DNA from 2 places in the Alicyclobacillus sp. CIJ1 genome. Region 2 is predicted to be linked to the other one. Evidence: riboswitches for the same ligand, from Rfam matches in the RefSeq annotation. Region 2 holds a riboswitch; the other holds the start of a gene.

Region 1 (10,578 bases), on a different contig from region 2:
CTGCAACAGAGAGCGGTATTCGCTCTTCACTGTTACCAGCCGGCATGGATTGCCCCACGCTTCCCACTTCTCCTCCATCTTTTCAATGGACTCGTCGTCGAAACCGATGTACAGCGCGAGCACGTTCGGCGTCGAACTCATGGCAAACGAAATCGTGTCGAGCACCACGCGGTGAATGCCAGAAACGAGGACCACAGAGACGATGCGATGTTGTTGCGGGCGGTCCACCTTGAGATCGATACGAAGCTCGTCCGCGACGTCCTGATAATGCCTGTGCACCTTCATGGCCAGATAAATCATGAGCGGGATAACAACCAAAACAATCCAAGCGCCGCTCGTGAACTTGGTGACCGCGAAGATGACCGACACGAGAGCCGTAATGAACGCGCCAAACGCGTTGATGCCCGCCTTCAGGCGCCACAGACGCCCCTTGACCCGCGCCCACCTTTTGATGAGGCCCAGTTGGGCCACCGTGAACGCCACGAACACGCCGATGGCATAGAGCGGAATCAGGTTGTTCGTCTGCGCGTGAAAGACCTCGATCAACAACGACGCCAGGGCCGCAAGCACAATCATGCCGTTCGAGTAACCCAGCCTGTCGCCGCGCAGCCGAAGTGCCCTAGGCAAATAACCGTCTGTTGCGAGCAGGGCGGCCACCTGCGGAAAGCCGGTGAAGGTCGAGTTGGCGGCCAGGATCAGCACGACGAGCGTGCTCCACATGATGAATTGATACATAAAGCCGTGGCCGAAATAGCTTTCTGCCAACTGAGACAGCATCGTGTTGTTCGGATTGACGCTGATCCCTTTCACGTACAGGTGATACGCGAAGCCGAGCAGCGTGACGCCCGTCACGAGGCCGAGGGCGATGTACGCCTTGATGGCGCCGTTCTTGCCCTCGCGAAAAATAGGGACGGCGTTCGAAATCGTTTCGACACCCGTCAGAGCCGAGCAAGCCGAACTGAACGCCTTGAGCAGCAGCATCAGGGTCAGCCCCTGCGGCACGACGCCGAATGGCGGCGTGTGCGGCTGAACGAAGCCATGGCGGAGCTCATCCCAGAAGCCGACACCAATCATCACCAACATGCACGCCATGAACACGTACGTCGGATAGGCGAACACCTTGGACGACTCTGAAATGCCGCGCAGATTGACGAGCAGGATGATGAGCACGCACAAGAGCGAGAGCGATGTCTCGTGCCCTTGCAAAACGGGATACGACGACGCCAGGTTCTGAATGCCCGAGGCGACGGACACCGCGACAGTGAGCACGTAGTCGACCATCAAAGCGCTCGCCGCCAGCAGCGGAACCCACGCGCGCTGAAAATTGTCCTTGCTGATGGCGTACGCCCCGCCGCCGTTCGGGTACGCAATCACGCCCATGATATAAGACGTGATGAGAATGATCAGCAACAGAACCGTCATGGCCGTGATGGGCAGAATCAACCACTTTGCGTTCTGCCCCAGGCCAGCCAGTTCCGTGATGCCCGCCTCCGGCCCGTACGCGACCGACGAGTACAGGTCTGCGGAGAGCACCGGCAGCGCCATCCACCAGACGAGTAAGTTGCGGGATTCGCGGAGATCGCGCGTCCGCATCGGCTTGCCGACCACGAGCCGCTTCACGCTGCCGAAGTTAAACATGGCATAGGCGACCGCAGCGATGATGACACAGATAATGACAGGATGCAACCAGGACCAGTCATGTCCACGCATGATACGGAAGCGCTCCTCATTTCTCGACGGATTTCATCGCAAACCATTAGGATAGGACACGAGGATGTCGTCAGACGTGATTTATTGTAATCTGGTGCCGTAAAAAAGCAATTGCGGCGATGTGCTGGAGGACGAGCCAAGGGCTTTTCAACCAAAGGTTTCCCGGAAACGTCACAGACATGCGGACGAAAAAGAGCCGCCATCAGGCGGCCCCGCGAAGCAGTTCTTATAGGTCGTCCCAGTTGAGATTGCCAGCTTTCGTGTAGTTGGTCACGCGCTGTTCGAAGAAGTCGGTCTTGTGCGAGTTGATGGCAGCGAAGCTGTCCATCCACGGCATCGGATGCTCCTTGATTTCCGGGTAAAGGACGGGCAGGTTCAGCGACTGAAGTCGCAGATTCGCGAGATATTTGATGTACGCGTCGATGAGCGCGTCGGTCAGTCCCACGATCTTCCCTTGCGTCACGTACTGTCCCCACGCGATTTCGTGCTGCACGGCCGTGCGCATCATCTCGACGAACTCTTCTTCCATGTCGGGCGTGACGATGCCTGGGTTTTCGCGGATGATCTCGTGATACAGGTTGCGGAAAATCGCGAGATGCGTCAGCTCGTCTCGTTGAATGAATTTGATCTCCGAAACCGTTCCGAGCATCTTGCCTTGGCGCCCCAGCACGAAGAAAAAGCCGAACCCCGCGTAGAAGTACACGCCCTCCAGGATGTAGTTGGCGACGATGGTCTTCATCAAATTCCGGTCTGTCGGGTTCTCGATGAATTCCTCGAACAGGTCCGTAATGAACTGATTTCGCCGAAGCAGGTGGTCATCATTTCGCCATTCGTTGTAGATCTGGTCTCGCGTCGCCGGGTTGACGACGGAATCCAGCACGTAGCCGTAGGACTGCGAATGCACCGCCTCCTGGAAGGCATGTACGGTGAGGCACAGGTTGACCTCGGGCGCGGTGATGTACTCGTTGATATTCGGTAGATTGTGCGTCAACAGGCTGTCCATGAAGATCAGAAAGGACAGGACCTTGTTATAGCTTCTGCGTTCGTCCTCGCTCAGCAAATCGTATTGGCGAGCGTCGTCGGCCAAGGGGATTTCTTCTGGAATCCAGAAGTTGTTCATCATGGCCCGATAAAGCTTGTAGGCCCACTCGTACTTGATGTTGTTGAGCTCAATCATGTTGGTGGTATTCCCACCGATAATTCGACGCTTGCCCCAGTCGCGATCGCCCTCTGCGTTAAATAGCCTCGTCCGTTTCAGTTGCATGACCGAATCCTCCTGTCGATCCTCGTCCGCCTGTGCGCGGGAACACCTGCCGGTGACCTCATGACGTACACGCGACGCAATCCTCAACTTCCACCGATTTGCTGCGGACGTAATACACGGTCTTCAGGCCCCGCTTCCACGCCAACAGGTAAAGATCCAGGAACTGCCGCGCACTGATGCCTGGCGTGATGTACAGATTGAACGATTGGCTCTGATCCACGTGCCGCTGCCGTGCCGCGCACGCTTCGATGCTCCAGCGCTGATCGATGGTGTGCGCCTCCTTGTAGTACCAGAACGTCTTGTCGTTCAGATTGGGCGCGGTCTGAGGTACGACGCCGTTTTTCTTCTCCTCGAGGAAAAAGCGCGCGTACACGGGGTCGATGCCTGCCGTGCTGCCCGCAATCAGGCTCGTACTGCTGGTCGGCGCAATGGCCACCAGATACGCGTTGCGCACGCCGTACTCGGCCACCTTGCGGCGCAGGCCGTCCCAGTCTGGACCACCTGGGCGCGTCCGGTACCCGCGCAGATCGAAGTACCGCCCGGTTTGCCAATCGGAGCCTTCGAACAGCGGATACGGTCCCTTTTCGCGCGCCAGCTCCATGGACGCCTCGATGGCAAAGAAGTTGATCCACTCAAACAGCTCGTCGGCGTGTTTCACGTGGGCCTCCGACTCCCACGCGATGCCCTTCTCCGCGAGATATTGGTGATAACCGCTCACGCCGAGGCCCACCGCCCGATACTTGCGGTTCGTGACGGCGGCCTGGGGCACCGGATAATGGTTTAGGTCGATCACGTTGTCCATCGCGCGAATCTGCCGGCGCACGGTCTCGCGAATGCTGTCGAGATCGCGGCACCGCCCCAGGTTCAGCGAGGACAGGTTGCAGACGACGAAATCGCCGGCCTCCGTCTTCGTGGTGATGATCCCGCCCTCTTCCGTCTCTTCGATTCGGCGCGACGGGCTCATGTTTTGAATGATCTCCGTGCACAAGTTGCTGCAGTAGACCATGCCCGCGTGCTTGTTCGGGTTGAGGCGATTGGCCGTGTCGCGGAAGAAGATGAACGGGGTTCCCGTCTCGAACGCGGACTGCATAATCCGCTTCATGATTTCGATGGCCGGGATCTCCACGCGCGGCAGCTTTGGATTCTCCACGCACGCCTGATACCGCCGCTCGAACTCTTCGCCCCAACTGTCTTCCAGCGAGAAGCCCATGACCTTGCGGACCTCGTACGGGCAGAACAGGTACCACATGCCGCGCTCCTCTACGCGCCGCATGAAGAGGTCCGGAATGCACACGCCCGGGAAGATGTCGTGCGCCTTCATCCGCTCGTCGCCGTTGTTCGTGCGCAGCTGCAGGAAGTCCAGAATGTCCTTGTGCCACACGTCGAGGTAGACGGCCGCCGCGCCGGCTCGCATGCCGAGTTGGTTGCAGCTTACAGCCGTGTTGTTGAAGTTGCGGATCCAAGGCACCACGCCGCCCGACGCCCCCGGATGATTGCGGATGGCCGATCCGCGAGCCCGGATTTTGCCCACGTAGATGCCCATCCCGCCGCCGAACTTCGAGACGCGCGCGAAGGCTTCGTCTGTGGCGTAGATGCTGACGAGATCGTCCTCTGGCATGTCGATGAAGCAAGAGCTCAGCTGGTGGAACGGCTTGCGCGCGTTGCTCAGTGTGGGCGTGGCCACCGTGGCCTGCAGCGTGGACAGCATGTCGTAGAATCGCTTCGCCCAGGCGACCTTCTCCTTTTCCTTCATGGCGAGGTGCATGGACACGCCCATGAACAACTCTTGCGGCAGTTCCATGATCTCGTTGTCCAGATTGCGAATGGCGTACCGATCCAGCAGTTGCTTCAGACCCACGTAGTTAAACAGGTAATCTCGCTCCGGCTTGATGTAGGCGGCCAGTTCGGCGATCTCGTCCTCGCTGTAGTGCTGTCGTATGTACGTGCCGTACCGCCCGATTCGCTCCAGCTCGACAATCAACTGATAAAAGTCCCCGTAACCCAAATGACGATAACCCCGGTTGCGCGACGCTTGCTTGTACGCATCGAAGAGCAACAACCGAGCCGCGACAAACTGCCACCCGGGTTCGGCGACGCTCGTCTTTTCCACCGCCGCTTGAATCGCGACGCGCGCAATCTCCGACGTCCGCATGCCGTCCCGGAGCTGAGGCCACACGTCCGCCGCCAGGCGTTCCGGATCGCATCCCTCGGCCGCTTCGCAGCCGCGCTTTAAAAATGCGAAGATTTTGTCCAGAGACAGCGGCTCGATCCGCCCATCTCGCTTTTCCACTGTGAAGGTCTTGACGCGATCGCGCCATTCCTCTAGCGCATGGCTCGCGCGCCCCGCACGGCGTTCATCCTCACTCGTCCGCTCCATCAGTCCTGTTGACGTGTCACTTGGGTGTACCATCGCATTCACTCCCCGCACCTCGTCCTGAAACCTTGAGTTTCGCCCACAAAAAAGCTCATCCGGGGCGCTCACCCGGATGAGCAGACGGCGGAAGACGGATCAGTCGAAGTGCGCAACTGTCCTCGGTCCGCCGACTTCTCAATCCCTCGTGAGCGTCGGATCCTTCGAGAATGGGCAGGTCTCCGGGCTTCGCTTCATCCGCGGACGGCGCCTTCCCCGGTGTCGACGTCTTTCGACATCCGAGTGGCTGGAAAGTTCCCATGCCGCCGCGATCCGCGTCACCGTGGCGAGGACCGCTCCAGATTTCCACTGGATTCCCTTTTCACCCGCCCCGTGGCGGGCACCCATTCCCTTGACACATCACATGCTTTGGACAGGCATTAGCGTAACACTAGATATAGTGTTTGACAAGCCCTTCTCTCAAAAAACACATCAGATATGGGCGAAAAACCTGTGAAAAGGCCGTCTGCAGCCAACATGTGCCCGCAGACGGCCTTGTTTCGATACCGAATTCCTTTCAAGAAGGTAGCTTCAGGACGCGGAACGATCCCGTGGCGTGCGCGCACAACCTGTCCTCTCCCAGGTACACGCGCCCCTCCACAGTCATGGTGCTTCGCGCTCGATGGATGAACTTCGCTCTACAGACGAGCGTACCTTCGCTCGCAGGCTCCGTGAAGTGAATGTTGAGGTTCGTCGTCACCACGGGCCGGTTCGGATAGTGGAGGCTGACGAGGAGCCCCATGGCCGAATCGAGCAGCGACATGTACACGCCTCCGTGCACGATGCGCGCCAGATTCCAGTGATGCGGCTGGATGACTAACTCGGCCACCACTTCGTCATCGTCTGCGCTCACCAGTTTCGCCCCAATGAAATCGGCGAACGTGCGGACGCTCGCGTCCGTCGCTGCTTCTGCATTTCCCCCTGGATACATGGGCACGCCGCGACCCTCCTTGCCGTCACGCCTGTCGCGTGGTCTCCTCCGTGAGCGCACGGCGGAGGATTTTTCCCACGGCCGATTTGGGCAGACTGTCTCGGAACTCGTATGCCCGCGGGACTTTGTATGCGGCCAAATTGGCCCGGCACCACTCATCGAGCTCCTGTTCCGTGACCTGCATGCCCGGTTTCAGCTGGATAAACGCCTTCACCGTCTGGCCGCGATACGGATCTTCCACACCGACCACAGCCGCCTCCGCGACGGCGGGATGTTCGTACAAAACCTCTTCGACCTCGCGGGGGTAGATGTTGTAGCCGCCCGCGATGATGATGTCCTTCTTGCGATCGACAATATAGAAATAACCGTCCTCGTCCATCTTCGCAAGGTCTCCGGTGAACAGCCACCCGTTTCGCAGCACCGAAGCGGTTTCATCCGGGCGATTCCAATAGCCCTTCATCACCTGCGGGCCCCGCACCGCGAGTTCGCCAATTTCGCCGACAGGGAGCGGGTTTCCGTCGGGATCGACCACCTGCGCATCCGTGTCCGGAAAAGGGATGCCGATGGAACCGGGCTTGCGCTCGGCCCAGAAATTGTTTGCGTGCGTGATGGGCGACGCTTCGGTCAGGCCGTAGCCTTCGACGAGCTTGCCGCCCGTGAGCTTTTCCCACTGAGCCTGCACCTCGTGGGGAAGTGGCGCCGCGCCGCTCACGCAAACTTCGATGGACGAAAGATCGTAGCGAGAACGATCCGGGTGATTCATCAGCGCGATGTACATGGTGGGCGTGCCCGGAAAGACGGTCGGCTTGAACTCGTGAATGAGCTTCAGCACTTGCTCCGCCTGAAAGCGAGGCACGAGAATCAACATGCCCCCGGTGTACATGGACTGATTCATGAGAACCGTCATGCCAAACACGTGGAAGAACGGCAGTACGGCCAGATATCGCTCCTTGCCGCGTTGCAGCTTGTACGTCCACAAGGCGCTCTGAATCGCGTTAGCCACAAGATTGTAATGCGTCAGCATCGCGCCTTTCGGAACGCCCGTGGTGCCGCCCGTGTACTGAATGAGTGCGATGTCCTCCATGGGATCGATCTCGACCTTCGGCAAATCCCTCGCCGCGCTCGCGAGGCAATGTTTCCAAGCCAGCACCCGCGTGCCGTAGGGCACCTTCGGCACACCGCCCTGGCGGCTCATCTGCAGGGGATACAAAAGCGATTTCACGGGCGGCAGATAATCCCGAATGGATGTCACCACATAGTGCTCCACAGGCAGTTCGCCTTCCACCGCTTCCACCCGGGGCCACAGCTCGTCGAGCGTCACCAGGACTCGGGCGCCGCAATCTTCCAGTTGGTGCTTGAGCTCGCGCGGCGTGTACATCGGATTGTGCTGGACCACCGTCAATCCGGCCAACAGCGCCCCGTAATACGCGATCACGGCCTGCGGACAGTTGGGCAACATGATGGCGAGGCGATCCCCCTTGTTTAGGGGAATCGCTCGCATCGCGTTGGCAAAGCGACAGCAGGCGTCCAAGAGCTCGCGGTAGGTCATCTTATACCCGAAGAACCACAGGGCAGGCCGATCCGGATAAGCCTCCGCCGAGTGCAACAAAAACGATGCCAGGTTCTCGCGCGGATACTCGTAGGTGCTCGGCACCTCCGGCGGATAATGCTTCAACCACGGCCTCTCCATCCAGGGTCACCTTCCCTTCGCGGCTATCGTTCAGCACACGTACCCTTCGGCTTCCACCACGCGCTTCGCGATCTCGCGATCCAGCGCGATCACGTCAACCTCGGAACGGCGCGTCAGCCGCTTCAGGATGGACAACTGCATCTTCAGCGCATCTCCCTGGCTCACGTGCGCCAAGCTCTCCTTCGCCGCCTGTTCCACCTTCGCCACGGCGTCCTGCACAAACGCGCGTGTCATGGCGATCTTCAGTGCGGCCTGCGCCTCGCCCGCCGACTCCACCTGCTGCATGGCCCGCAGGTACGCACTCTCCGCCGCGAACGCCAGAATCGCGACGTCCGCCAGATTCGCCAGAATCTCCTGTTCGTCGTTTACGCGCGCCTGCAGCGCCTGCGCAGCCAGGCCACCGACCATGAGGAAGACCTTCTTCATGTTCTCGATGAGCTGCTTCTCTTCGGCCAACACGCCCTCGGGCGGCGTCAGGCCCGGGACCATCTGCATGAGCTCCGCCTGCAGCGCCTGCGCCTTCTGGAACAGCGGCAATTCGCCCTTCATCGCGCGCCGCAGCATCGTGCCGGGGATGAGCATCCGGTTGATCTCGTTCGTGCCCTCGAAAATCCGGTTGATGCGCGAATCCCGATACATCTGCTCGACGCCGTATTCTTTGATGAAGCCGTAGCCGCCGTGAATCTGGACAGCCTCGTCCACGACGTAGTCCAAAACCTCCGACCCGAAGACCTTGTTGATGGAGCACTCGATGGCGTATTCCGCGATAGCCTTGGCCGACTGAACGCCGGCATCGGGCTTGGTCACGTCCACCGTCTCCAGGATGGCGTCAAGCAGCCCGGCGGTGCGGTACACGACGCTCTCCAACGCGTAGATCTGGGTGTTCATCCTCGCCAGCTTGCGCTGAATCAGCGGAAATTCGGACAACTTCTTCCCGAATTGCTTGCGCTCGTTCGCGTACTTCGCCGACGTCTCAAGGGCAATCTTTGATCCGCCGAGGGCACCCGCGCCCAGCTTGAAGCGGCCGATGTTGAGAATGTTAAACGCGATTTGGTGCCCCTTCCCCACCTCAAACAAGAGGTTCTCTACGGGCACCTTCACGTCTTCCAGGATGACCTGGCGCGTGGACGATCCCTTGATACCCATCTTCTGCTCCTCGGGTCCCAAGCTCACGCCAGGCATGGTCCGCTCCACGATGAAGGCGCTGAAGTGCTGGCCATCAACTTTGGCGTACACCACAAAGACGTCTGCGAAACCCGCGTTGGTGATGAACTGCTTCGTGCCATTCAGGATGTAGTACTTCCCGTCTTCCGACAGCTTCGCCGTCGTCTTGGCGCCCAACGCGTCCGAGCCAGACGAGGGCTCCGTCAGGCAGTACGCGCCAATCCACTCACCGGTCGCGAGCTTCGGCAGGTACTTCTTCTTCTGATCCTCGTTGCCGAAGTAGACAATCGGGAGCGTGCCAATGCCGGTGTGCGCACCAAACGAGAGCCCAAACGATCCGCCGCGCGACACGTGCTCGTTGATGAGCGTCGCGCTCACCTTGTCAAGGCCGAGTCCCCCGTACGCCTCTGGCACTTCAGCGGACAAAAGGCCGAGATCGGCCGCCTTGCGCAACAATTTCACCGTGAGCTCGTAGTTCAGGGACTCAATCTCCTCGTGATGTGGCACGACCTCCGACTCGATGAAGTTCTTCGTCGTCTCCGCGATCATCTTCTGTTCCTCAGTGAAGCCTTCCGGCGTTACCACGGCCGAGGGCTCCAGCTCCTCGATGATGAACGCCCCGCCCTTGACGATCGTTTTGTTTTCCATGTCATCTCACTCCTTGTGTGCAGTTGTTTCAAGGTTGATGAACTTCGAATACGCCGGCTGCCCCCATGCCGCCGCCGATGCACATCGACACGACGCCGTAACCGCCGCCGCGCCGGCGCAGCTCGTGGATCAGGGTGGCCGTGAGCTTCGCGCCTGTGCAGCCGAGCGGATGCCCGAGCGCGATGGCGCCGCCGTTGACGTTGACCTTGGCCGGATCGATGTCGAGCGACCGGATCACCTGTAGGCACTGCGACGCGAAAGCCTCGTTGATCTCGAAGAGATCGATGTCCGCGAGCGAAAGACCCGCCAGCTTCAGCGCCTTTGGGATGGCGCCTACCGGCCCGATACCCATGATGGCCGGATCGCAGCCCGTGACCGCGAAGCTCTTGAAGGTGGCGAGCGGCTTCAGGCCCAGTTGCTGCGCTTTTTCCGCCGTCATGACGACCGCGGCCGCCGCGCCGTCGCTCATCTGCGAGGCGTTTCCTGCGGTCACGGTGCCGCCGGCGGAAAACGCGGGCCGCAGCGTCGCGAGAACCTCGAGGGTCGTGTCCTTCCGAACGCCCTCGTCCTGCGTGACCCGAATGGTTCTCTCGTGCGGGCGTCCCTCCTCGTCGATGTCCCACACCTTCGTCTCCACGGGGACGATCTCGTCGTCAAACTTGCCCGCCTGCTGCGCCGCATACGCCTTCTGATGGCTCTCATACGCGAACCGATCCTGATCTTCGCGGCTCACGCCGAACCGCTTGGCCACGTTCTCCGCG
Region 2 (10,578 bases):
TGCCTGCTCTCGATGACGCCCGGCACGTACATGGAGACGCGGGCGCCGGGCGGCCTTGCCGGCATGTTTCGGCGGGCGCTGAGCGGCAACAGCGTATTTCTCACCTACTATCGCGCAGCGCGAGGCGAATCCGTGGTGCAGTTCACCACGCGCATGCCTGGGCACATCCTCGCGCTGCCGCTGCGCCAATATGGACGCGTGATCGCAGAACGGCACAGCTTTCTCTGCGCGGAATCGACGGTGGACTACGGCGTGGAAGTCACGCTCAACATCGGCCGGTTTCTCGGCGGCAACGGCCTGGCGCTGACCCACCTGGCAGGCGACGGGATGGCGTTTCTTTCGATTGACGGCGAGATCGTCGAGCGCGATCTCGCCCGGGGCGAGAGCCTCCTCGTTCATCCCGGCCACATCGCGGCGTTCACCGACGGGATCGACTACCGCGTCCAACTCATGCAGGGCGTCGCCAACATGCTGTTCTCGGGAGACGGGCTGTTCCTGGTGGAGCTGACGGGGCCGGGGCGCGTGTGGCTGCACTCGGTCACCGTGCACAATCTGGTCCACATCATTCAGGAGTACTGGGGATCGCCGCGCTGACGCTGAGGCGCACGGCCCCCGTGTGCGGATCGCGAAACGGGCGCGCATCCACGCGAAAGACGGCGCGCAGAAGCTCAGGCGTGAACACCTCGTCGGGCGATCCGTCGGCGACCAGCCGGCCACGGTGCAGGCAGACCGTGCGGTGACAGTGAGCGAGAGCGAGTTCCAGATGGTGAAGGGCGATGATGACCAGGCGGCCTTCCCCGGCGAGGGCGCGCAGCCTGGCCAGGATGTCGAGCTGATAATGGATGTCGAGGCTCGCGATGGGCTCGTCCAGGAGCAAAATCGGCGCCTCCTGGGCCAGGCAGCGTGCAATGGCCGCCCGCTGTCGCTCGCCCCCGGAAAGATTCGCGAGCGGCGTGTCTTGGTACCCCACGAGCCCCATCACGGCGAGCGCGTCGTCCACCGCGGCCGCGTCCCCCCTGCCAAGCACACCGCGCGGCGCGTGGCTGTATCGCCCCATCTCGACAAACTCGCGCACGGTAAAGGGAATGTCGTCCGCGAGAAACTGCGGCAGATACGCCACGCGGCGAGCGCGCCAGCTGGGTTCGCGCGCATGGACGGGCTCGCCCATGACCTGAACTGCGCCGCCCGTCGGGCGAAGCACGCCTGCCATCGCGCGCAGGAGCGTGGTCTTGCCCGCGCCGTTGGGGCCCACCAGGCCCACCATTTCACCTGGGACAAATTCCGCGCAGATGTCCCGCAGAATGGGATGGCAGTCGAGATGCTGGATCTGGATCATAGGCCCGCGTCCCTTCCACGGCCATGTCGGTACAACAGGTAGAGAAAAAAGGGCACGCCGAGGCACGACGTCACAATGCCGACGTTCAATTCCGCCGGCTGAACCGCGGTCCGGCCGACGAGATCGGACAGCGTGAGCAGCACTGCGCCGCCCAGGGCGGATGCGGCGAGGAGCGGCCGGTGATTCGGGCCCATGAGGCGCCGCAGGATATGCGGCACGATGAGGCCGATAAACGAGATGACGCCCGTCGTGCTCACGGCCACCGCCACGATGAGCGCCGCCACGGCGAGGGATACGCGCTTGATGCGCTCCACGTCCACGCCCACCGCCTCCGCGTGCTCCTCGCCCGTCGTGAGAATGTCGTACGCAAAGGCGAGGCGCAAAAAGACGGGCATGGCTAGCGCGTTGACGGCCGCAACCGTCGCGGCCTCCGTCCAGTTCGATCCGTCCAGGCCGCCGAACAGCCAAAACATCATCTGCTGCATCTCCTGGAGTGGGGATAGGTCGAGGATGGCCGTGATGATGGCGCTGCAGAGCGAACTCAGGGCGACGCCCGCGAGAAGCAGCCGGTACATGTCGGTGCGCCGCGCGCTCGTCGCAAGCCGGTACATGATAGCAGCCACCGCCAGGCCAAAAGCGAAGGCCAAGGCGGGCGTGGCCACTTGGGTGCGCGCGGCGAGCCCCGTCGAGACGGCGATCACGGCCCCGAGCGCGCCGCCGCTCGACACGCCGATGACGCCCGGGTCCGCCATGGGGTTGCGCAGGATGGCCTGAAGCACAGCCCCTGAGAGCGCGAGCGCGGATCCCGCCAACACGGCCACGACGAGCCGAGGCCAGCGAATGGCCCCCACGACCACCGCATCAAGACCGCGATGGCCTGCGAAGTACGCCCACGTGTCGGCCGGGATCTGCCAAAAGGGGATGATCACAGGCCCGATGCCGATTTCAAGCGCGGCCGAGGCGAGGAGCGTGAAGGCAAGCGCTCCAAAGGCCCAGGCGCGGCGCCTGGTCATGCCATCACCTTCGGCGCCTTCAGGTGTGCTGTGGGATGCAGCACCTTCGCGACGTCGTACACGGCGCGGACGACATACTGTGACACCGAGGAGATATCGGCGCTGTTGATGGCGTACAGGTGATGCTCGCGCACCGCGGTGACCGACTGGAGCGCCGGATCGGAGGCGAGTTTCTTCAGGAAGGCCGCGTCGTCGGACGAGTCGATGATCACGTCCGGGTTCCACTTGACAATCTGCTCGTCCGTGATCTTCTGCCACCCGTTCAAGATGTGCGCCACGTTCACGCCGCCCGCGTCGCGGATGATGTCGTCGACGGTCGTGTCGCGCCCGGCCGTATAGCCGTACGAGCCGTAGTCGAGAACGGTGGGCCGCGGTTGGCCCTGAACCGCGCCTTCGATTTGTGCGATGTCTTGCTTCATGTTGGCGACGACCGCATTGGCCTTGGCGGGCTCGCCGACGAGGCGGCCGACCGTCAGGATGTTCCGCTCGATGTCGGCGATGGAGTTGAAGTCATTCAGGCTGAACACATACATGGGTACGCCGGCCTGGTGAAGTTGATTGAGCACGGTCTTCGTGACGTAGCCCGCTTCCAGGACGAGATCGGGATGGACGGCCAGCGCCTGCTCTGGGTCGTCCCCGCTCCAAGCGGGAATCCCCTTGACCTGGGCGACCACATTCGAGTACTCGGGATTGGACGCCATCGTCGTCACGAGCGCAATGCGAGATTTAGGGACGAGGGACACGAGGATCTCGTCTGTGCCCTCCGAACCGGACACGATGTGCATCGGCTGGTGTTTCAGGGTGACGGTGTTCCCCATGTCGTCCTTCACGGTCATGGGATACGAGATGGCAGACGCTGCGCTCGAATTCGTGGTGAGGCTGTTTTGCGTGGCCTGCGGCGTGCCGCAACCTGAGACGGTGGCGCCGAGCGCAAGCGCCACAGCCAGCGCCGTTCCTTGGAACAACGGACGTTTCAACACGTGTGGACCCCCCAATCTGTGCGTGGAGCGGTCCCATTCGAAGAAATGGCGGACGTAAATGCCCGCGCGCGTGCACGCGCCTTTCCTCGAAGGGCGCCCGCGTGTCGCTGGGCAGGTCTCCTGGCTCACAGGTCTTCGTCCGCGCGCCTTCCCACCCAGACGGCAGTGGCGTCGCGGCTTGGCTCGATAGAGCCCGCTTTCCTGTTCACAGTGGCGGGACCGCGCCGGACTCTCACCGGCTTCCCTATTCTCTTCGCCGCGTTGCCGCGCGAAGCACCCAGCGACATGGATCGAGTTTCATCGTAGATGCGGGCGGATGGCTTGTCAAACGGCATGCGTGTCACACAATGCGGTTGACACACGTCTCCAGAAAAAAAAAGGAGGTCATGCGCATGTGGGGAAAGGTCGCGTTGCTTGCCGCTTGCCTCGCCACGAGCGCCCCTGTCGCGGCTGCGGCTGTCGGCTCTGGAAGCTCGGGGCCCCTCCGAGCGAGCGTGAGCCCATCTTCTTCCCATCCGCCGATTCCTGCGGCGCAGGAGATGCGCAGCGTGTCCATCACCGCAGGCCTGGCGGGAGTCAGGTATGAGCCCATCCACCCCGCCCAAGTCGAGGCGGAAATCGCGAAATGGATGAAGCAGGCCCGACCCGTGCAGGTGAACATCCCGAAGCTTCCCGGCCCACCTATCATTGTGAACGCCAATATCGATCCGCCTGAGGTGTTCCTCACACTCGCGTCCGGCGCAACCGCCACGCTGATGCCGACCACCTACTTCTCAGGCCGGGGCGAACCGCTGTCCAAGGACATCCAGCACGTGCCAGACGTCGTGACGTTCACCGAAGGATCGCGCACGTGGTACCTGAGGTCCGCGCCGCTGTACACCTGGCTGATGGACGGCGGCTGGCAGCGCGACTTCCAGCTGGCGCATTGAATCCTCGGTCGGATACGAAACCTCGGGCGGAAGCGACCTAAACCTTGACGCGCGCCAGGGAAGTGTCCTGGCGCGCCGGTCCGTCACTTGCCGTCGCGAAAGACGACGGGGCTGTGCTCGTACGCGATCTCGTCCACGCCTGCGCGCGCGTTTGCGGCGCGGGCCATGACAAACAACAGATCCGACAGGCGATTCAGAAAGCGCAGGGCCGCTTCCGGCACGGGTTCCTGCGCGGCGAGGCGCCACGCCTCCCGCTCCGCACGCCGGACGACCGTGCACGCCAAATGGAGCGCCGCCCCCGCAGGGCTTCCCTGTCGCAACACAAACTGCGTGAGCGGCGGCCCCTCTTCCTGATACTTGTCGATGAGGGGTTCGAGATCGTCCACCCACGACGGATCGACCTTCGGCACGTAATCCTTTGCGGAAGGCGGTGCCGCCAAATCCGCACCCACGTCCCACAAACGCTGCTGTAACCAGACCGCGAGACGGCGCATGTCCGACAACTGCTCGTCCTGCATGAGACTCGCGGCGAGCCCAAGCGCCGCGCACGCTTCATCCACCGCGCCGTACGCTTCGATGCGCCTGTCGCCCTTGTGCCTGCGTTCGCCGCCGATGAGGGCGGTGGTGCCGCCATCGCCCCCGCGCGTGTACAGCCTCATGTGACATCCCTCCCTGACCTTGCTCGTTCCGAAAACATCGCGGTGCCCTCGAGCACGTCGAGCCCCGCCCTCAGGATGGGCCACGCCATGAGCGCGCCCGAGCCCTCGCCCACGCGCAGGCCGAGGTCCAGCAGGGGACGCTTGCGGAGCTCGCCGAGCAAGAGCGCGTGCGCCGGTTCCGGCGACAGGTGGCCCGCAATCAGAAAATCGCGGACGCCGGGGCGCGCGCGTTCTGCCCACAGGGCGCAGGCGCCGACGAGCACGCCGTCCAGGAGAACCGGCAGCCCGATGGCGGCGGCCTCGAGAATGGCGCCGCAGATGGACGCCAGCTCCAGGCCGCCCAGGTGCGCGAGCCCGGCCAGCCAGCGCGCGTCACCCGCCGGAAACGAGAGCTCGCGCTCGCCCCATACGGTGAGTGCGGTGCGCACCACGAGGCGCTTCTCGGCGAGCGCCTGCTCGCGAATGCCCGTGCCCGTCCCGACGACGAGATCGACATCGACGCCGAGGAGCCAAGCGGAGAGCGCGCTGGCCGCGGTCGTGTTGCCGATGCCCATCTCGCCGAGGATCACGAGATCCGCGCCGTCCTCGCGCGCGTCGCGCACGGCCTGCATGCCAATCCGAATCGCCTCCGCGCACTCGTCGAGGGTCATCGCTGGCCCGCGCGTGAAGTCGCGAGTGCCGGCGGCCACCTTGCTCCGCCGAACGTCCGGATGGCTGGGCGTGGACACCATGCCGACGTCGTAGACGCGCCAAGGGACCCCAAACGATCTCGCCAACACCGTGGACACGCTGCGGCCGGAGGCGATGTGGTTCACCATCTCCTCCGTCACGTGCTGGCCGTAGCGCGAGATGGGGCGGTCCTTGGCCACGCCGTGATCGCCCGCGAACAGCAGAAAGAACGGGCGGCGGACGCGCGGATGCTCCGTGGCCTGGATGGCCGCGATGTCGCAAAGCACGGGTTCGAGGGAGCCGAGACTGCCCGTAGGTTTGGCGAGCGCGTCGAGCCGCGCTTGAAGCTTCGCCCGCCACGACGCATGGACGTGGCGCGGCGAGGGCAAATGCAGGTCCCTTTGCGCCAAGATCTCCACTCCTCCGCTGGACGTCTTCCTCCGATGTACCAGAACGCACTGGGATGTGCAACGCCGATCGCGAAATCGGCAGATGATGTGCGAGTTTCGCTGGAATTGTGCTAGAATAGCTTAGGGAGATGATGGTCATGGGCAACCATGAGCAGATTTGCCCCCGATTCGAATGGGCGTTTGCATTGCTCGGCAAGCGCTGGACCGGGCTCATCATTCGCGTCTTGCTCGAAGGGCCCAAGCGCTTTAAAGATATCTCGGATATGATTCCCAACATGAGCGACCGCATGTTGGCCGAGCGCTTCAAAGAGCTCGAACGGGCCGGGCTGGTCGTTCGGCGGGTGTACGCGGAAACGCCCGTGCGTATTGTGTACGAGTTGACGCCAAAGGGCGAGGCGCTTCGCCCGGTCATGGAAGCCGTGCAAAAGTGGGGCGACGAGTGGGTCACCGACTCGGATTGCGATGAATATCAGCGCCGATACAAGTGTTCGTCGCGGGATCGCGCACTGTAGAGCATACATCACAGAGTTTTCGCGCAGGCTGTCGCCAGGGCATCCGCCCGTGGGGCAGCCTCTGTCGTGTGAGCGAAGTCTCGCGGCGGCGAACATGGCAGGAGTTCTGCGAGGAGTGAGACGCGTGAGCGCGTATGGTATTCCGGGCCGCCTGCAGGTGCTCGGCTCCGATATTGACAGATCGCAGTTAAAATATCACGACCGCCGTGTGGCCGTGACAAAGGAGTTCACGTTCGACGCGGCACATCATCTTCACGCCTACGACGGGAAGTGTGCCAATCTTCACGGTCACACGTACAAGCTCGTGATTACCGTGAGCGGGCGCGTGAACGACATCGGCATCGTCGTGGACTTTGGCGATCTCAAGCGCCTTTTCGAAGACGTCATCAAGCGCCGACTGGATCACCAATACCTGAACGAGGTCCTGCCGCCAATGAACACGACGGCGGAAAACATGATCGTCTGGATGTGGGAAGAGCTCGAGCGCGCGCTTGAGGCGTACGGGCGAGATCGCGACGTAAGGCTCGAGCGGCTCGAGCTGTACGAGACGCCGACGAGTCGGGCGTCGCTGGAACGGGCGTGGATGTCGTGAAGGCCGCCGGAGCCTCCTTCCGCGCGCCGTGGGAGGACGCCTACGAAGAGGCCAAGCGCGGCGATCCCGGCCAACTCTCGCTGCCCATGGTCGAGATCTTCGAGACCGTGGAAGGAGAAGGAACGCGGGCAGGCTTCCCCACGACCTTCGTGCGGGTGTTCCACTGCAATCTGCGCTGCACGTGGTGCGACACGCCGTACAGCTATGCGCCGGAGCGCCCAGCCTTTCACGCGACGCTTCGGGAGATCGCTAAGCAGGTCGAGGCGTTTGGCTGGCCGAACGTGTGCCTCACGGGCGGCGAGCCCCTCATTCACCGGCATAAGTCGCAGTTGCTCATTGAGGCCATCGCGGGTATCGAGTGGGTTCGAGACGTGCACATCGAGACGAACGGCGCCATCGACGTGCGCCCGTACGTCCGGTTTCGCGACGCGTCGGCGCGCCTGCGCGAGGTGGTGCGGTTCATCGTGGACTACAAGCTGCCCGCGAGCGGAGAAGAGGGCCGCATGATCGGCGAGCACCTGACGTCCCTGTCTGAACGAGACGAGGTGAAATTCGTGATCGCCGACGAACGCGACTTCGCGCGCACCCTAGAGGTTATGGAGTCCTATCCCACGCGAGCCACCATCCTGATGAGCCCGGTGTGGGAGACCATGCCGCCTCGGGATCTCGTGGCGCTCATCCTGAAGCATCGCCTGCGCGACGTGAAGCTGAACCTGCAGCTTCACAAGGTCATCTGGGACCCAAACGCGCGCGGGGTCTAGAGAAGGAGGACGGATTGTGCTCGTCCTGTTTGACGCCTATGGAACGCTCTTCGACTGGCACGGTGGCATGGCGCAGGCTCTGATGAAGGAAGGTATCCCAGCGGATGAGGCCCCCCAACTCGCGGCCCACATTCGCAATGTCCAGGTTCAACTGGCGTGGCATGCGGCGCTCACCGAAACGTATCGCGACTTCGACCGCGTGACGCGCGACGCGGTGGCGCACGTCTTGCAGGGGCGCTTCGAGTCAGAGTCCGTGGAGCGAATCGCCCGTGCGCAAGACCTCCTGCCTCTGTTCCCCGACGTCGCAGAGGGCCTTCAGGGGCTTCGCGGCGAGCGACTTGCCATCCTGTCGAATGGCACGCTGCGCGCGCTCCAGTCGGCGTTGTCCCGGCACGGCCTTCTCTTTGCGTTCGATCACGTCGTGAGCGTGGATCCCGTTCGTACCTACAAACCTGCGCGCCGCGCCTATCAGCATGCGCTTCAAGTGCTCAAAGCGGAAAAGCGGGACGTCGTGTTCGTGTCGAGCAACGACTGGGACGCCGCCGCCGCGGAACACTTCGGATTTCGCGCCTGTCTCCTCCGCCGAACCGATGGCGGCACACTTCCCTACGGGCGCGCGCCGAGCGCGGCCATTCGGTCGATGGCCGAGCTCCCCCATCTCCTCTCCTCCATCCGGACACCATGAAACGAGCTGCCAACGGACATCCCGTTGGCAGCTCGTTCTCGTTCGCCGCGTGTTTACGCGCGGCCCGCGAGGCTTTGCTCCGCGTACGCCACCAGGCGCTTCGTGATCTCGCCACCCACCGAACCATTCTGGCGAGAGGTGGTGTCCGGGCCAAGATTCACCCCGAACTCCGTCGCGATCTCGTACTTCATCTGATCCAGCGCCTTCGAAGCCTGCGGAACGAGCGTGCGATTGCTACCCGAGTTGTTTGCCATCTTGCATTCCCTCCTCATGTGGTGGTGATGACACCTGTAGTGTGACCGGGCCATTCGACCGTATGCTCCGCCCGGCGCGCCAAATGTTGACTCGGCTGGCGTTGCGATTGCCTTGCAGAGGCTGTACATTGGATTGAAATGAAGTCAAATCGCGAAACGGTGGATGTGAGAAGAACCGATGTCGAATCGCGTGGCCATCGTCGATCTCGGATCGAACTCGTGCCGAATGTCCATTTTCGAGATCGACGGGGAATCGTATCGCCCCGTGTATGAAGTCAAGCAGAACGTCCGACTGGCCGAAGGCATGACAGGGAACCGCCGCCTGACGGACGCGAGTGTCGAACGCGCCATCGTCTGCCTGCGCCAGTTCGTGCGGCAAGGCGTGTTGCACGACGTCGACGAATGGATGCCGGTTGCGACGGCGGCACTTCGCCAGGCTGAGAACGGTGACGACGTGAAGCAGAAGATCGAAGAGGAGACCGGCCTCCGCTTGCGCATTCTCACGGGCGAAGAGGAAGCGCGGTATGGATTTCTTGGCGTGGTCAACACCATGCCGGTGCAAAATGCCGTCATTTTCGATATCGGCGGAGCGTCAAGCGAGATCGCGCTCATGCGGGACCGCGCGCTGATCCGCGCGACGAGCCTGCCTTACGGAGCGCTTAACCTCCGCGAGATGTTCGGCCGATACGGCGAACAGGCTTGCGTCAGAATGGCGAGCGACCAAGCAGCGGAAGCGCTCGCGGAACACGCGTGGGTGCGCCAGGGCGAACTCCTTCCGTTCATTGGACTCGGCGGAACTGCGCGCGCGTTGGCAAAACTGTTTCTGGCAGAAACACACCGGAAGACGCCGCGGCTGCACGGCTTTGAGCTCCCCGCTTCGTACGTCGAGGTGAAGCTCAAGCAACTTCAGCAGATGAGCGTGAACAAGCGGCGCAAGATGAAAGGCATCGCGAAGCACAGGGCGGAAATCATCACCACGGGGCTAGCCGTGTTGGCGACGCTCGTGCGAACCCTGAAGCCCCCATCGGTCTTCGTCAGCCGGTGCGGCATCCGAGAAGGGCTTTTGTTCGAACGTCTGCTCGGATCCGCCAATCCTGTGGTGCCCTCGGTGCTGGAGTTCAGTATCCGGAATTTCCAGAGCCACTTTCGGATCGATCGCGCCGCGGCAAGCGCGGTTGCCGACATGGCCATGCGGCTCGGGGCGGAGTTGTCAGCGCGTCTCCATCTCGACCAAAGCGACAGGTTGGTGCTTTGGACGGCCGCTCAGCTCGAAGGCGCGGGCGCGTTTGTCCATCCCGAGCGATGGCGCGATCACGCCGCGTATCTGGTGCTTCACTCGGACCTGTATGGACTCAGACCCGCCGAATGGCAGCTCGTGGCTCAGGTCGTCCGCTTTGATCACCGAGATCCTCGCGCCAAGAAACTGTCCCTATTGCTTCGCCTCGCGAGATGGCTCGCACTCGAACTCGGCGTCGAGCCGCACGAGGTGTCGAGGGGCAAAGGCGGCGAGATTCAAATTGAAACCCGCCGCAGGATTCAGGACATCGCGGAGGACACGGCGGATGCGAAGGTGGCGGACGACATCCGAAAAGCGCTTCAGATCACGTGCAGCTTTCGCGAGACGGGATCCGCAGCGCTGACGTCCGCGCGCTGAGCGGGAACGCGCTCAACCCCACATTAAGCCCAAAACAAAAGCGGAGCGCCCGATGATAGGGGCTCCGCCTTTTTCATTTGTCCTCGCCCGTGGCTTCGGGGACGCCGAGCGGCGTCTTTCGCTT

Evidence for each region. A riboswitch is a leader RNA that binds a small molecule or an ion and turns the genes downstream of it on or off. The one in region 2 is predicted to bind cobalamin.
Region 1: it holds a riboswitch for cobalamin, as region 2 does, so the genes downstream of both, AC27E8_RS07010 (ribonucleoside-diphosphate reductase subunit alpha) here and AC27E8_RS02735 (ABC transporter substrate-binding protein) in region 2, are expected to answer to the same signal.

What each region holds. Positions count from the first base shown of each region.
Region 1 is NZ_BAAJPH010000102.1:42,177-52,754, reverse strand. It holds gene AC27E8_RS07020 (APC family permease) at 1-1,710, opposite strand, end outside; gene AC27E8_RS07015 (ribonucleotide-diphosphate reductase subunit beta) at 1,937-2,974, opposite strand; gene AC27E8_RS07010 (ribonucleoside-diphosphate reductase subunit alpha) at 3,033-5,351, opposite strand; cobalamin riboswitch at 5,541-5,747, opposite strand; gene AC27E8_RS07005 (PaaI family thioesterase) at 5,902-6,315, opposite strand; gene AC27E8_RS07000 (long-chain-fatty-acid--CoA ligase) at 6,341-8,005, opposite strand; gene AC27E8_RS06995 (acyl-CoA dehydrogenase family protein) at 8,036-9,817, opposite strand; gene AC27E8_RS06990 (acetyl-CoA C-acyltransferase) at 9,846-10,578, opposite strand, start outside.
Region 2 is NZ_BAAJPH010000063.1:255,674-266,251, reverse strand. It holds gene AC27E8_RS02750 (TIGR00266 family protein) at 1-594, shown strand, start outside; gene AC27E8_RS02745 (ABC transporter ATP-binding protein) at 563-1,336, opposite strand; gene AC27E8_RS02740 (FecCD family ABC transporter permease) at 1,333-2,349, opposite strand; gene AC27E8_RS02735 (ABC transporter substrate-binding protein) at 2,346-3,329, opposite strand; cobalamin riboswitch at 3,423-3,625, opposite strand; gene AC27E8_RS02730 (hypothetical protein) at 3,722-4,258, shown strand; gene AC27E8_RS02725 (cob(I)yrinic acid a,c-diamide adenosyltransferase) at 4,342-4,917, opposite strand; gene cobT (nicotinate-nucleotide--dimethylbenzimidazole phosphoribosyltransferase) at 4,914-6,005, opposite strand; gene AC27E8_RS02715 (winged helix-turn-helix transcriptional regulator) at 6,125-6,508, shown strand; gene queD (6-carboxytetrahydropterin synthase QueD) at 6,633-7,100, shown strand; gene AC27E8_RS02705 (7-carboxy-7-deazaguanine synthase QueE) at 7,088-7,861, shown strand; gene AC27E8_RS02700 (haloacid dehalogenase type II) at 7,878-8,546, shown strand; gene AC27E8_RS02695 (alpha/beta-type small acid-soluble spore protein) at 8,600-8,800, opposite strand; gene AC27E8_RS02690 (Ppx/GppA phosphatase family protein) at 8,979-10,454, shown strand; gene lgt (prolipoprotein diacylglyceryl transferase) at 10,528-10,578, opposite strand, start outside.